Regions from separate parts of the Streptomyces sp. NPDC045998 genome, predicted to be linked through region 2. Evidence: riboswitches for the same ligand, from Rfam matches in the RefSeq annotation. Region 2 holds a riboswitch; the other holds the start of a gene.
What was found. Region 2 has a riboswitch for cobalamin ahead of AC07FJ_RS19780 (energy-coupling factor ABC transporter permease). Riboswitches for the same ligand answer to the same signal wherever they lie in the genome.

Region 1 (7,014 bases), on a different contig from region 2:
TGAGGTGCGCGCTGAGGTCCGCGCCGCCGGTCACTTGTCCTCCAGGTCGCCCTCGGTCTCCAGGAACACCTGCTTCAGCTGCTCCAGCACCTGCGGATCGGGCTTGGCCCACATGCCGCGCGACTCGGCCTCCAGGAGCCGCTCGGCGATGCCGTGCAGGGCCCAGGGGTTGGCCTCCTGGAGGAACGCGCGGTTCTCCGGGTCGAGGACGTACGCCTCCGTCAGCTTGTCGTACATCCAGTCGGCGACGACGCCGGTCGTGGCGTCGTACCCGAAGAGGTAGTCGACGGTCGCCGCCAGCTCGAACGCGCCCTTGTAGCCGTGGCGGCGCATCGCCTCGATCCAGCGCGGGTTGACGACGCGGGCGCGGAAGACGCGCGAGGTCTCCTCCACGAGCGTGCGGGTGCGGACGCTCTCCGGGCGGGTCGAGTCGCCGATGTACGCCTCGGGGGCCGTGCCCTTGAGCGCGCGGACGGTCGCGACCATGCCGCCGTGGTACTGGAAGTAGTCGTCGGAGTCCGCGATGTCGTGCTCACGGGTGTCGGTGTTCTTGGCCGCCACCGCGATGCGCTTGTACGCCGTCTCCATCTCGGCGCGGGCGGGCTTGCCCTCCAGGCCGCGCCCGTACGCGTAGCCGCCCCACACCGTGTACACCTCGGCGAGGTCGGCGTCGGTGCGCCAGTCGCGCGAGTCGATCAGCTGGAGGATGCCCGCGCCGTACGTGCCCGGCCGGGAGCCGAAGATGCGGGTGGTGGCGCGGCGTTCGTCGCCGTGCTCGGCGAGGTCGGCCTGCGCGTGGGCCCGTACGTAGTTGTCCTCGGCCGGCTCGTCGAGCGAGGCGGCGAGGCGCACGGCGTCGTCCAGCAGCCCGATGGTGTGCGGGAAGGCGTCCCGGAAGAAGCCCGAGATGCGCAGCGTCACGTCGACGCGCGGGCGGCCCAGCTCGGCGAGCGGGATGGGCTCCAGGCCGGTGACGCGGCGCGAGGCGTCGTCCCAGACGGGCCGGATGCCGAGGAGGGCGAGCGCCTCGGCGACGTCGTCGCCGGCGGTGCGCATCGCGCTCGTACCCCACAGGGACAGGCCGACGGAGGTGGGCCAGTCGCCGTTGTCGGTGCGGTAGCGCTGGAGCAGCGAGTCCGCGAGGGCCTGGCCGGTCTCCCAGGCGAGGCGGGAGGGGACGGCCTTGGGGTCGACGGAGTAGAAGTTGCGGCCGGTTGGCAGGACGTTGACCAGGCCCCGGAGGGGGGAACCGGAGGGGCCGGCCGGGACGAAGCCGCCGTTCAGGGCGTGGACGGCGTTGTCGAGCTCGTCGGTGGTGGCGGCGAGGCGCGGGACGACCTGGCGGGCGGCGAAGTCGAGGATCCGCGCCACGTCCGGGCCGTGGCCCTCGGCCACCCGGGCGACGGCGGCCGGGTTCCAGTCGGCGGCCTCCATCGCCTCGACCAGCGCGCGGGCCTTCTCCTCGGCGTCGTCGGCGGTGGTGCGGGTGGCGGCGGACTCGTCGAGGCCGAGGGCCTCGCGCAGGCCGGGCAGGGACTGCGTGCCGCCCCAGATCTGGCGGGCGCGGAGGATGGAGAGGACCAGGTTGACGCGCTCGGGGCCGGTCGGGGCGCCGCCCAGCACGTGCAGGCCGTCGCGGATCTGCGCGTCCTTGACCTCGCAGAGCCAGCCGTCGACGTGGAGCAGGAAGTCGTCGAAGCCGTCGTCGTCCGGCCGGTCCTCCAGGCCCAGGTCGTGGTCGAGCCGGGCGGCCTGGATCAGCGTCCAGATCTGGGCGCGGATGGCGGGCAGCTTGGCCGGGTCCATGGAGGAGATCTGCGCGTACTCGTCGAGCAGCTGCTCCAGGCGCGTGATGTCGCCGTACGACTCGGCGCGCGCCATCGGCGGCACCAGGTGGTCGATGAGCGTGGCGTGGGCGCGGCGCTTGGCCTGGGTGCCCTCGCCCGGGTCGTTGACGAGGAACGGGTAGATCAGCGGCAGGTCGCCGAGCGCGGCGTCGGGGCCGCAGGCGGCGGACAGGCCGGCGTTCTTGCCGGGCAGCCACTCCAGGTTGCCGTGCTTGCCGAGGTGGACCATGGCGTCCGCCCCGAAGCCGCCGTCGGCGGCCGGGGTGGCGATCCAGCGGTACGCGGCCAGGTAGTGGTGCGACGGCGGCAGATCGGGGTCGTGGTAGATCGCGATCGGGTTCTCGCCGAAGCCGCGCGGCGGCTGGATGAGGATGAGCAGGTTCCCGCGCCGCAGGGCGGCGAGGACGATATCGCCGTCTGGGTCGCCTTCGGCGGTACGGGAGCGGTCGAGGAACATCTCGCCGGGCGGCGGGCCCCAGTGCCGCTCGACGCCCTCGCGGAGCTCCTCGGGGAGGGTGGCGTACCAGCGCTTGTAGTCGGCGGCCGGGATGCGGACCGGGTTGCGGGCCAGCTGCTCCTCGGTGAGCCACTCCTGGTCGTGGCCGCCGGCCTCGATGAGCGCGTAGATCAGCTCGTCGCCGTCGCCGGAGGCCAGGCCGGGGACCTCGTCCGTGCCGAAGTCGTAGCCCTCCTCGCGCAGTCGGCGCAGCAGCGCGACGGCGGAGGCGGGGGTGTCGAGGCCGACGGCGTTGCCGATGCGGGAGTGCTTGGTGGGGTACGCGGAGAGGACCAGCGCCAGGCGCTTGTCGGCGTTCGGGATGTGGCGCAGCTTGGCGTGGCGCACGGCGATCCCGGCGACGCGCGCGGCGCGCTCGGCGTCGGCGACGTACGCCGGCAGGCCGTCGGCGTCGATTTCCTTGAAGGAGAACGGCACCGTGATGAGCCGCCCGTCGAACTCGGGTACCGCGACCTGGCTGGCGGCGTCGAGCGGCGAGAGGCCCTCGTCGTTCTCCTCCCAGGCGGAGCGCGGGCTCGTCAGGCACAGCGCCTGGAGGATCGGTACGTCGAGGGCGGCGAGCGCGCCCGCGTCCCACGACTCGTCGTCGCCGCCGGCCTGGGCCTCGGCGGGCTTGGTGCCGCCGGCGGCGAGGACGGTGGTGATGACGGCGTCGGCGGTGCGCAGGGTGTCCAGCAGCTCGGGCTCGGGGGCCCGCAGGGACGCCACGTAGAGGGGCAGCGCCTGGCCGCCCGCGTCCTCGATGGCGTCGCACAGGGTGTGGACGAAGGCGGTGTTCCCGCTCATGTGGTGGGCGCGGTAGTACAGCACGGCGACCGTCGGGCCGGTCGTGGTGCGGTTCTCGCGCTCCAGGGGGCCCCAGGTGGGCGCGGCGGCCGGCGGCTCGAAGCCGTGGCCGGTGAGGAGGACCGTGTCGGACAGGAAGCGGGCGAGCTGCTCCAGGTTGTCCGGGCCGCCGTGGGCGAGGTAGGCGTGCGCCTCGGCCGCGATGCCGATGGGGACGGTGGAGGTCTCCATGAGCTGGGCGTCGGGGGCCTGTTCGCCGGTCAGCACGACCAGCGGCTTGCCGCTCGCGCGCAGGGCGTCGAGGCCCTCCTCCCAGGCGCGGATGCCGCCGAGGAGGCGTACGACGACGAGGTCGGCGCCGTCCAGCAGCCCGGGCAGGTCTCCCCCATCGCCTTCGGCATGGGAGGTACCCCCATTCGCAGCGAGCCGGGCGGGGTTGGCGAACCGGTACGCGACCGGGCCTTCGGCCGCGCGGGCGCTCAGCAGGTCGGTGTCGGAGTGCGACAGCAGCAGGATCACGGCGTGCCGGGCCTTCCTCGGGGTGTCCTCGCCCCGGGTGGTCGTGGGTGGCGGGAGTTCCTGACTCGTCCGTCGTCTCCGTCGTCTCCGTCGTCTCCGTTGTCGGCGGAGTCGTCGGCGGAGTCGTCGGCGGACTCACAGTGGCGGGACCGCGCCGGATTCCCACCGGGCTTCCTCCCTAGGGCCCTGGGACCCTGTGCCGTCTGCATAGTAGAGGCTGCGCGTATGCTCGCCGCCATGCCGCCCAGCCCACCCATGCCTCAGGACCGGGGCGAAGCTCACATACGGGACAGCGCGCGGGACCGTGACCGTGACCGCGTACGCGACCGTGGTGACGCCTGCCCCGGCGCGCTGCGGCTGCACCGGGCCGACGACGGTGCGCTGGCCCGACTGCGCATCCCCACCGGCGTACTGACGCCTCGTCAGATCCTGGCGCTGGCCGACGCGGCGGACCGGCTCGGCGACGGGCACCTCTCCCTCACCTCGCGCGGCAACCTCGAACTGCGGGGCCTCGGCGAGGGCTGCGGGCTCGGCCTCGCGGAGCTGCTGCGGGACGCCGGGCTGCTGCCGGAGTCCGAACGGCACGAGCGCGTACGGAACATGGTCGTCTCGCCGCTCGCCCGCCCGGAGGTGCGGGCGTGGGCCGCGCGCCTGGACGCGCTGCTGTGCGCCGAGGAGTGGACGCTGGAGCTGTCCGGGCGCTTCCTGTTCGCCGTGGACGACGGCCGGGGGGATGTGGCGGCGCTGGCCCCGGATGTGACGTTGCTCGCAGAACCGGCGGGCACGGCTCTCGTGCGGGCCGGCGGCCCGGGCGCGTACCGGGTCGCGGGCGCCGACGCGCCGCGGGCCGCGCTGGCGGCGGCGGAGGCGTTCCTCGCGGCGGCCCGGGAGGCGGGCACGGGCGCGTGGCGGGTGCGGGAGCTGCCGGCGGGGCAGGACGTGGACGTGGCGGGACACCTGCGGCAGGCGTCGATCGCGGCGGAGCCCGTGCGGGACGCCGTGGTCCCGGCGGGCGCACCTCTCGCGCCCGGGGTGCTCGGCGAGGACACGGTCTCGGTGCTGGCCCGGCTGGGCCGGGTGACGACGGCGCAGTTCCGGGCGCTGCTGCCGGCCCAGGAGGTGCGGGTCACGCCGTGGCGCGGTTTCGTACTGCCGGGCTTCCCGGACCGGGCGGCCGCGGAGGAGCGGCTGCGCGCGCTGGACCGGGCCGGGTTCCTCACGCGCGCCGACTCGCCGTGGGCCGGCGTGACCGCCTGCACGGGCCGGCCGGGCTGCGCGAAGGCCCTGGCCGACGTACGGGCGGACGCGCGCCCGGTGGACGGCGGCCTGCCGGTCCACTGGTCGGGCTGCGCGCGCCGGTGCGGCCATCCCCAAGGCGTCGCGTGGGTGGACGTGGTGGCGACCGCCGAAGGCGCGTACCAGACGACCGTGACCGTACAAGGACCGACGAGATGAGCGAGAGCAGAGTGTTCGACTACGAGAAGGACGGGGCGGAGATCTACCGCCAGTCCTTTGCCACGATCCGCGCCGAGGCGGATCTCGCGGGCCTGCCGGCCGACGTGAGCCAGGTCGCCGTGCGGATGATCCACGCCTGCGGCATGGTCGACCTCGTCCGCGACCTCGCCTACACGCCCGACGTCGTCGCCCGCGCCCGCGAGGCGCTGCGCGCCGGGGCGCCGATCCTCTGCGACGCGCAGATGGTCGCGAGCGGTGTCACGCGCAAGCGGCTGCCCGCCGGAAACGACGTGGTCTGCACGCTCTCCGACCCGTCCGTGCCGGCCCTCGCCGCCGAGCTGGGCACCACGCGCAGCGCCGCCGCGCTGGAGCTGTGGCGCGACCGCCTGGAGGGGTCGGTCGTCGCGATAGGCAACGCCCCGACCGCGCTCTTCCGGCTCCTGGAGATGATCGACGCGGGCGCGCCGCGCCCCGCGGCGGTGCTCGGCATCCCGGTCGGCTTCATCGGCGCGGCCGAGTCGAAGGACGCGCTGGCGGCCTTCCCCGGTCTGGAGTCCCTGGTGGTCCGGGGCCGGCGGGGCGGCAGCGCGATGGCGGCGGCGGCGATCAACGCGATCGCGCACGAGGCGGAGATCCAGGCATGAGCGGGAAGCTGTACGGGGTCGGGCTGGGGCCCGGCGACCCGAATCTGATGACGGTGGCGGCGGTGAAGGCCATCGCGGCCGCCGACGTGATCGCGTACCACTGCGCGCGCCACGGCCGGTCGATCGCCCGGTCCATCGCGGCGGAACACATCCGCGAGGACCAGATCGAAGAGCGGCTGATGTACCCGCTGACGGTGGAGACCACCGACCACCCGGGCGGCTACCGGGGCGCGCTGAACGACTTCTACGAGGAGGCGTCGGCCCGGCTCGCCGCCCACCTGGACGCCGGCCGCACGGTCGCGGTCCTGGCGGAGGGCGACCCGCTCTTCTACGGCTCGTACCAGCACATGCACAAGCGCCTGGCGCACCGCTACGACACCGAGGTCATCCCGGGCGTCACGTCGGTGAGCGCGGCGGCGGCGCGGCTCGGTGAGCCGCTGTGCGAGGCCGAGGAGGTGCTGACGATCATCCCCGGCACGCTGCCGGAGGACGAGCTGACGGCGCGGCTCGCGGCCACGGACTCGGCGGTCGTGATGAAGCTCGGCCGGACCTTCCCCACGGTGCGGCGCGCGCTGGAGCGGGCGGGCCGGCTGGAGGACGCCCGGTACGTGGAGCGGGCGTTCATGTCCGGCGAGCGCACGGAAGCGCTGGCCTCGGTCGACGCGGACACCGTGCCGTACTTCTCGGTGGCGGTGCTGCCGTCGCGCATCGACGCGGAGGTCCCGGAGGCGCGGGAGACCGGCGGCGAGGTCGTGGTCGTCGGTACCGGCCCGGCGGGCGCGCCGTGGCTGACACCGGAGTCACGCGGGGCGCTGGTGAACGCCGACGACCTCGTCGGCTACACCACCTACCTGGACCGGGTGCCGGTGCTCCGGCCGGGCCAGCGGCGCCACGGCTCCGACAACAAGGTCGAGTCCGAGCGCGCCGAGTTCGCCCTGGACCTGGCCCGGCGCGGCCGCCGCGTCGCGGTGGTCTCGGGCGGCGACCCGGGCGTCTTCGCCATGGCGACGGCGGTCCTGGAGGTCGCCTCCCAGGACCCGTACCTCGACATCCCGGTCCGCGTCCTGCCGGGCGTCACGGCCGCGAACGCCGCCGCGGCGAAGGCGGGCGCCCCGCTGGGCCACGACTACGCGACGATCTCCCTCTCGGACCGCCTCAAGCCCTGGGAGGTCATCGCCGAGCGCCTGCGCGCGGCCGCCTCGGCGGACCTGGTCCTGGCCCTCTACAACCCCGGCTCCCGCTCCCG
Region 2 (7,014 bases):
CGGCAGGCCGCCGCCCGGCACGCCGGCTTCACGGTGCTCGCCGGAGGCCACGCCCCGGAACAGGACGACGGAGCCGACGACCGGAGCCGCTGGTTCCTCGGCCACGCGCTGCTGCACAGCGGCGGCGACCTGGCGCGCAGCGAGGACCTGGTCGAGCGCGCCCTGGCCGGCTTCCGCGCCGACGGCGACCGGTGGGGCGTCGCCGCGGCCACCGGCACCCGGGCCTGGCAGGCGCTGCTGCGCGGTGACCTCGACGGCGTACGCGTCCACGGGGAGGAGAGCCTGGCGCTCTTCGGGGAACTCGGCGACCGCTGGGGCCTGCTGTCGACCACGTACCCGATGGCGGCCCTGGCGGAGATCACCGGCGCGTACGAGCGGGCCGCGCGGCTCCACCGGGAGGGGCTGCGCCTCGCCGAGGAGCTCGGCTTCCGGACGGCCGCCGCCGACCGGCTCACCGGGCTCGGCAGGCTCGCCCTTCTGACCGGGGACTTCCGGGACGCGGAGCGGCTCCACGAGCGGGCGCAGCACCTGGCGGCCGAGGAGGGCTACACCGCGGGGGAGGTCCACGCCGAGATGGGGCTGGCCCTCGGCGCGCGGCGCGAAGGCCGCCTCGACCGCGCCGAAACGTATCTGCGCAAGGCTCTCGACTGGCACCGCGGGGTCGCCTTCGGGCCCGGCCCCGCCCTGCTGCTGGCCGAGCTCGGCTTCGTCGCCGAGCAGCGCGGCGACGGGCCGGCGGCCCTGGCCCTGCACCGCGAGGGCCTCGCCGCCGCCCGCTCGGCCGGCGACCCCCGGGCCCTGGCCCTCGCCTTCGAGGGCCTGGCCGGCGCCCACGCCCTCACCGGCCGCCCGTCCCGCGCCGCCCGCCTCCTCGGCGCGGCGGCCCGCCTCCGGGAGCGGGCCGGGGCACCGCTGCCGGACGCCGAGCGCGCCGACGTCGACCGCGTCACGGCACGCGTCCGGGCCGCGCTGGGCGCGGCGGAGTTCGCCGCCGCCTACGCCACGGGCCTCGGGCAGGGGGCGTGACCGGCGCGAGCTGCGCCGCGCACCCCGGCGGTATCACCATGGAAGGGAGGACGCCCCATACCCCAGGAGCATCGGAGCTCCGCCATGACCCATCTGAAAGCCGGCCGCGATGTCACCGTCCTCGCGGACTGCCTCGAAGTACCCGCGATCGGCTTCCTGCCGGTCAACGCGTTCGTCCTGCACGCTGCGGAGCCGGTCGTCGTGGACACCGGCCTCGGCCTGCCCGACCGCGATTTCCTGGAACTGCTCGGTTCGGCCGTCGACCCCGCCGATGTGCGGTGGATCTGGCTGACGCACCCCGACCGGGACCACACCGGCGGGCTGTTCGCCCTGCTGGAGGCCGCCCCGCGGGCGCGGGTCGTCACCACCTTCGTCGGCGCGGGCATCATGTCCACCGAGCGCCCGCTGCCCCTCGACCGGGTCTTCCTGCTGAACCCCGGGCAGTCCCTGGACGTCGGCGACCGCACGCTCGCGGCGTTCCGGCCACCGCTCTACGACAGCCCCGTGACGGTGGGCTTCTACGACGACCGCTCGCGCACCTGCTTCACCTCCGACTGCTTCGGCGCACCGATGCCCAGCGCCGAGCTCGCCGACGGCGGCACCGCCGACGCGGTCGCCCCCGAGGACCTGCGCGCCGGGCAGCTGCTGTGGGCCACCGCGGACAGCCCCTGGGTGCACAACGTGGACGTCGACAAGTACCTCGCGACGATCCGGCCGGTGCGGGAGATGGACCCGGAGGTGGTGCTCAGCACGCACCTGCCACCGGCCACCGGGCTCACGCCCCTGATGATCGACACGATCAGCGGCGCGCCGGGCGCCGACCCGTTCATCGGACCGGACCAGCAGGCGCTGGAGCAGATGCTGGCCGGCTTCGAGCCCTCCGCGGCGGAAGCCAGGGGAGCCCCCGCCGACGCCCCGGCACCCGTGCCGGGCCCGCCCACCTGAGCCCGCCGCAGCGCCGGGCCCGCCGACCTGAGCCCGCCGTACCGCCGGGCCTACGCGCCCCGCACCGCCGCCGCCCACTCCTCCAGCTCCTCCGGCGTGCGCGGACCCTGCTCGCCCGCACCCAGCAGGCCCCGGTCCCGCAGCACCCGGGCCACCGCCATGCCCCACGGGCGGCGCAGCCGGGCCGCGTCCAGCAGGGCGGCGTCCGCGAGGAGCTCGGCCACCGGGCCGGTGCGCAGGCCGTCCGGGGTGAGCACCGCCGCGTCGTCCGCCCAGCGCAGCGCCAGGTCCACGTCGTGCGTGGCCATCACGACCGTCGTCCCGGACTCCCGCAGCCGGTCCAGCACCTCCAGCAGCCGCTCCTGGCCGTGCGGGTCGAGGCCCGCCGTCGGCTCGTCGAGGATCAGCACCCGGGGCCGCATGGCGACCGCGCCCGCGATCGCCGCCCGCTTGCGCTGCCCGTACGACAGCAGATGCGTCGGCCGGTCCTCCAGCGCCGTGATGTCCAGCGCCTCCAGGGCCTCGCGCACGCGCTCCCGCACCTCCGGCTCCGAAAGCCCCAGGTTCATCGGACCGAACGAGACGTCCTGCCCGACCGACGCCGCGAACAGCTGGTCGTCCGGGTCCTGCACCACCAGCTGCACGGTCGTCCGCAGCCGGGTCAGCCCCGCCCTGTCGTACGACACGTCCTCGCCCGCCAGCCGCAGCCGCCCGCTCACGCACCGCAGGCCACCGCTCAGCAGCCGCAGCATCGTCGTCTTGCCGCTGCCGTTGCGGCCGAGCAGCGCGATCGCGCGCCGCTCCGGCACGGCGAAGTCGATGCCCGACAGCACGGCGGGCCCGTCGTCGTAGGCGAATCCCGCACCGACCAGTTCCACGACGGCGTCACGATGCAGGGTCATGGCAGGAACCTTTCGAGTACGAGGGTGAGGGCGACGAGCCCCGCGAGCAGGGCGCCCGTCGCGGCCAGGAACCGGCGGGAGACCGCCGCCTCCGGCACCAGCACGCGCAGCGTGCCGTCGTAACCGCGCCCGGCCAGCCCGGTCTGGAGGCGCGCCGCCCGGTCGAAGGCGCGGACGAACGCCGTCGCGCCGAGGCCCGCCAGCGACCGCCAGGCGGCCGCCCGGCTGGTCAGCCCGAGCCGCGCCGCCTGCGCCTCCCGGATCCGCCGCACGGCGTCCAGCAGCAGGAAACTGATCCGGTACATCACCAGGGCCACATCCACGACCGGCGCCGGCACCCCCGCCCGCACGAGCCGGGGCAGCACGTCCGAGACCGGCGTGGTGAACGCGAACAGCAGCACCCCGAGCGACGCCGCCGACGTCCGCAGCAGCAGCCGCCCGGCGTGCACCGGCCCGTCCGGCGCGAGCGCCACCCATCCCTCGGCCCCGCCGACCTGGAACAGCAGCGGGACCGCCCCGGTGACGCAGAAGCCCAGCGGGACGCGGAACGCGCGCCACAGCTGCCGGCGCCCGACACCCGCCGGGCCCAGCAGCACGGCGAGGGTGGCGGCGGCCACCAGCACGGCCCCCGGCCACGGCGGCAGACAGATCGCGAGGACCGTCAGACCGAAGCCGAGCACGGCCTTCTCGCACGGGTGACGGCGGCGCCAGCGACTGCTGTGCGCCGCCGCGTCGATCGGCAGCACCGGCGGTTACTCGACCGTCTCGGCGACTTCGGCCTCGTCGGCCGTCCGGGCGGCAGGTGTGGTCCGGTCCAGCGCCCGCGCCTCACCCTGCCTGCGACCGCGCCGCAGCCCGAAGTAGTACGCCAGCACGCCCGCGCCGATCGCGGCCTGCAGCGAGAAGAGCGCCGACTCGATCTCACCGGACGGCGGCTCGTACAGCGGGCTGAACCACGGTTCGTAGTCCGGCTTGTTCTCCGTGATGGCCGTCTCGGCCTGCGCGTCCGCGCCCGTGAACGGCTCCTCCTTGTGGTCGCCCATGCCCAGCGCGAGCGGGAGCACGGCGAGCGCGACGACGACGAGCAGCAGCAGCGTGTTGATCTTGGCGTTACGGCTCATCGGGCCACGGCCTCCTTCGTCGCGGGCTTCGCGGACAGGACACCGAGGCGGGCCAGGTCGCCCTTGCTGGACTGGGTCAGCAGCCGCATCACCAGCACGGTGAGCAGGCCCTCGCTCACGGCGAGGGGAAGCTGCGTGACGGCGAAGATGGAACCGAACTTCGCCAGCGCCCCGGCGAAGCCGCTCGCCGGGTCGGGGAAGGCGAGCGCGAGCTGGACGCTGGTGACGCAGTACGTGGACAGGTCGGCGACGAACGCCCCGAAGAACACGCTCACCATCAGCGGCACGCCGGAACGGCGCAGCAGCCAGTACGTCCCGAAGCCCGCCCACGGCCCGACGACCGCCATCGAGAAGGCGTTGGCGCCGAGCGTGGTGAGCCCGCCGTGCGCCAGCAGCAGCGCCTGGAAGAGGAGCGTGATGGTGCCGAGCACCGCCATGATCGGCGGCCGGAACAGGATCGCGCCCAGCCCCGTCCCCGTGGGGTGGGAGCAACTGCCCGTCACGGACGGCAGTTTCAGGGCGGACAGGACGAAGGTGAAGGCGCCGGACGCGCCGAGCAGGAGAGTCGATTCGGGATGGGCCTTGACCTCGCGGGTCAGGGCGCGGACGCCGTGGGCGACGAAGGGAGCGGCGGCGACGGTCCAGGCGACCGCGTGCACAGGGGGCAGGTACCCCTCGGCGATATGCATGATGTGGGAGACCCTCTCCAGCACCTCGTGGATGGACAACGCGCCCTGGCCGGTCTCCTGGCTGACGGGTCATGCAACGCCGCGGCTCCGCCTTCCCGGACACCACGGTCTCCCGTGGTGTTCCAGTGGCTTCCCGGGGTGGTTTCCCCGGGAGTGGAGCCGGACTTCCCGATCACAGTGGCGAGGGCCGCACCGGTACCGCACCGGTTTCCCGTACACCAAGGCCCTGCGACACTAGTGCGTTGACCAGGTACATCACAACCCGTCCCGCAATCGGTCACTCCTTGCGATAGCCGTACGCCTCCGACGCGGCCGCCACCACGGCCTCCAGGTCGCCGCCCGCCGAGGCGGTGACGACGGCCGCCACCGCGCCCTCCACGAAGGGCGCGTCGACCAGGCGCGTGCCCTCGGGGAGCTCGTCGCCCTCCGCGAGCAGCGCCTTCACCGTCAGCACGGCGCTGCCGAGGTCGACGAGGACGGCGACGCCCGCCCCGGCGTCGACCGACGCCGCCGCCTCGGTGATCAGCTCGGCGCTGGTGCCGAGACCGCCGTCCGGGGTGCCGCCCGCGGGGGCCACGGGCGCGGTCCCGCCACCGCCCGCGAGGCCCTTGGCCAGCTCGGCGACGGACGACGCGACCGCCGCGCTGTGCGAGACCAGCACGATGCCCACGGGCCCGGCGCTCATCGGGCGGCCTCCGCTTCCGCCAGCGCCGCGATCAGCAGGGCCGAGGACGCCGCGCCCGGGTCCTGGTGTCCGACGCTGCGTTCCCCGAGATAGCTGGCCCTGCCCTTGCGCGCCTGCATCGGTACGGTCCCGAGGGCACCCTCCTCGGCGGCCCGCGCGGCCGCCCCGAAGGCCTCGTCCGCCGTGCCGTCCGCCGCGGCGGCCAGCGCCTCGACGGCCGGCTCCAGCGCGTCGAGCATCGTCTTGTCACCGGCCTTCGCCCCGCCGAGCTGCGCCACCGCGGCCACGCCCGCGCGCAGCGCCTCGGCCAGCAGACCGGGCGTCACCTCGGCGGTGTCGCCCAGGGCCTTGCCGGCGCGCCGCAGCAGCGTGCCGTACAGCGGCCCCGACGCGCCGCCCACGGTCGAGATGAGCTGCCGCCCGGCGAGCATGAGCACCGCGCCGGGAGCCGCGGGCGGCTCCTTGTCCAGCACCTCGGCCACCGCCGCGAACCCGCGCCGCAGGTTGGCCCCGTGGTCGGCGTCGCCGATGGCCGCGTCCAGCTCGGTGAGCCGGTCCGCCTCGCGCTCCACGGCCGCGGCGGCGGCCGCCATCCAGCGCCGGAAGAACTCCACGTCGAGCGTCACGGTCATCACGTCCTTACATCCCCCAGCGCAGGGCGGCCGTCCGCACCGGCGCGTCCCACAGTCGCAGCAACTCCTCGTCGGCCTCGCACAGCGTGACCGAGCAGCCCGCCATGTCCAGCGACGTCACATAGTTCCCGACGAGGGTACGGGCCACCGGCACGCCGCGCTCACGCAGCACCCGGTGCACCTCGGCGTTGAACCCGTACAGCTCCAGCAGCGGTGTCGCACCCATGCCGTTGACCAGCAGCAGCACCGGCCCGCCGGGCCGCAGGTCCTCCAGGACGGCGTCGACGGCGAAGTCGGCGATCTCCCGCGACGTCATCATGGCCCGCCGCTCGCGCCCCGGCTCGCCGTGGATGCCGACGCCCAGCTCCAGCTCGCCCGGCGGCAGATCGAACGTCGGCCCGCCCTTCGCGGGCGTACTGCACGCGCTCAGTGCCACCCCGAAGCTGCGCGACGCGGCGTTCACCCGGCGCGCGATCGCCTCCACGCGCTCCAGCGGCGCACCCTCCTCGGCGGCCGCACCGGCGATCTTCTCCACGAACAGGGTGGCCCCGGTCCCGCGCCGCCCGGCCGTGTACGTACTGTCGGCCACCGCCACGTCGTCGTCCACGAGCACCTTGGCGACCTGGATGCCCTCGTCCTCGGCGAGCTCGGCCGCCATCTCGAAGTTCAGCACGTCCCCGGTGTAGTTCTTCACCACGAAGAGCACACCGCGCCCACTGTCCACGGCCGCCGCGGCCCGCACCACCTGGTCGGGCACGGGACTCGTGAACACCTCCCCCGCCGCTGCCGCCGCCAGCATCCCCACCCCGACGAACCCGGCGTGCAACGGCTCGTGCCCGGACCCGCCCCCCGACACCAGCGCCACCTTCCCCTCGACCGGGGCGTCACGCCGCACGACGATCCGGCTCTCCACGTCCACGGTCAGCTTGGGATGCGCGGCCGCGATCCCGCGCAGCGCGTCGGGGACGACGGTCTCGGGCACATTGATGAGCATCTTCAACGGTGTCTCCCAGC

Region 1: linked by a shared signal. The riboswitch ahead of cobN (cobaltochelatase subunit CobN) and the one ahead of AC07FJ_RS19780 (energy-coupling factor ABC transporter permease) in region 2 are both predicted to bind cobalamin.

The regions. Positions count from the first base shown of each region.
Region 1 covers NZ_JBWKLJ010000004.1:361,497-368,510, forward strand. Annotated here, with positions in the region: gene AC07FJ_RS14750 (GNAT family N-acetyltransferase) at 1-34, opposite strand, end outside; gene cobN (cobaltochelatase subunit CobN) at 31-3,669, opposite strand; cobalamin riboswitch at 3,724-3,846, opposite strand; gene AC07FJ_RS14760 (cobalamin biosynthesis protein CobG) at 3,895-5,124, shown strand; gene AC07FJ_RS14765 (precorrin-8X methylmutase) at 5,121-5,768, shown strand; gene AC07FJ_RS14770 (precorrin-2 C(20)-methyltransferase) at 5,765-7,014, shown strand, end outside.
Region 2 covers NZ_JBWKLJ010000006.1:232,665-239,678, forward strand. Annotated here, with positions in the region: gene AC07FJ_RS19755 (AfsR/SARP family transcriptional regulator) at 1-1,026, shown strand, start outside; gene AC07FJ_RS19760 (MBL fold metallo-hydrolase) at 1,111-1,971, shown strand; gene AC07FJ_RS19765 (energy-coupling factor ABC transporter ATP-binding protein) at 2,022-2,873, opposite strand; gene cbiQ (cobalt ECF transporter T component CbiQ) at 2,870-3,619, opposite strand; gene AC07FJ_RS19775 (energy-coupling factor ABC transporter substrate-binding protein) at 3,626-3,994, opposite strand; gene AC07FJ_RS19780 (energy-coupling factor ABC transporter permease) at 3,991-4,683, opposite strand; cobalamin riboswitch at 4,714-4,921, opposite strand; gene dhaM (dihydroxyacetone kinase phosphoryl donor subunit DhaM) at 4,961-5,368, opposite strand; gene dhaL (dihydroxyacetone kinase subunit DhaL) at 5,365-6,000, opposite strand; gene dhaK (dihydroxyacetone kinase subunit DhaK) at 6,008-6,994, opposite strand.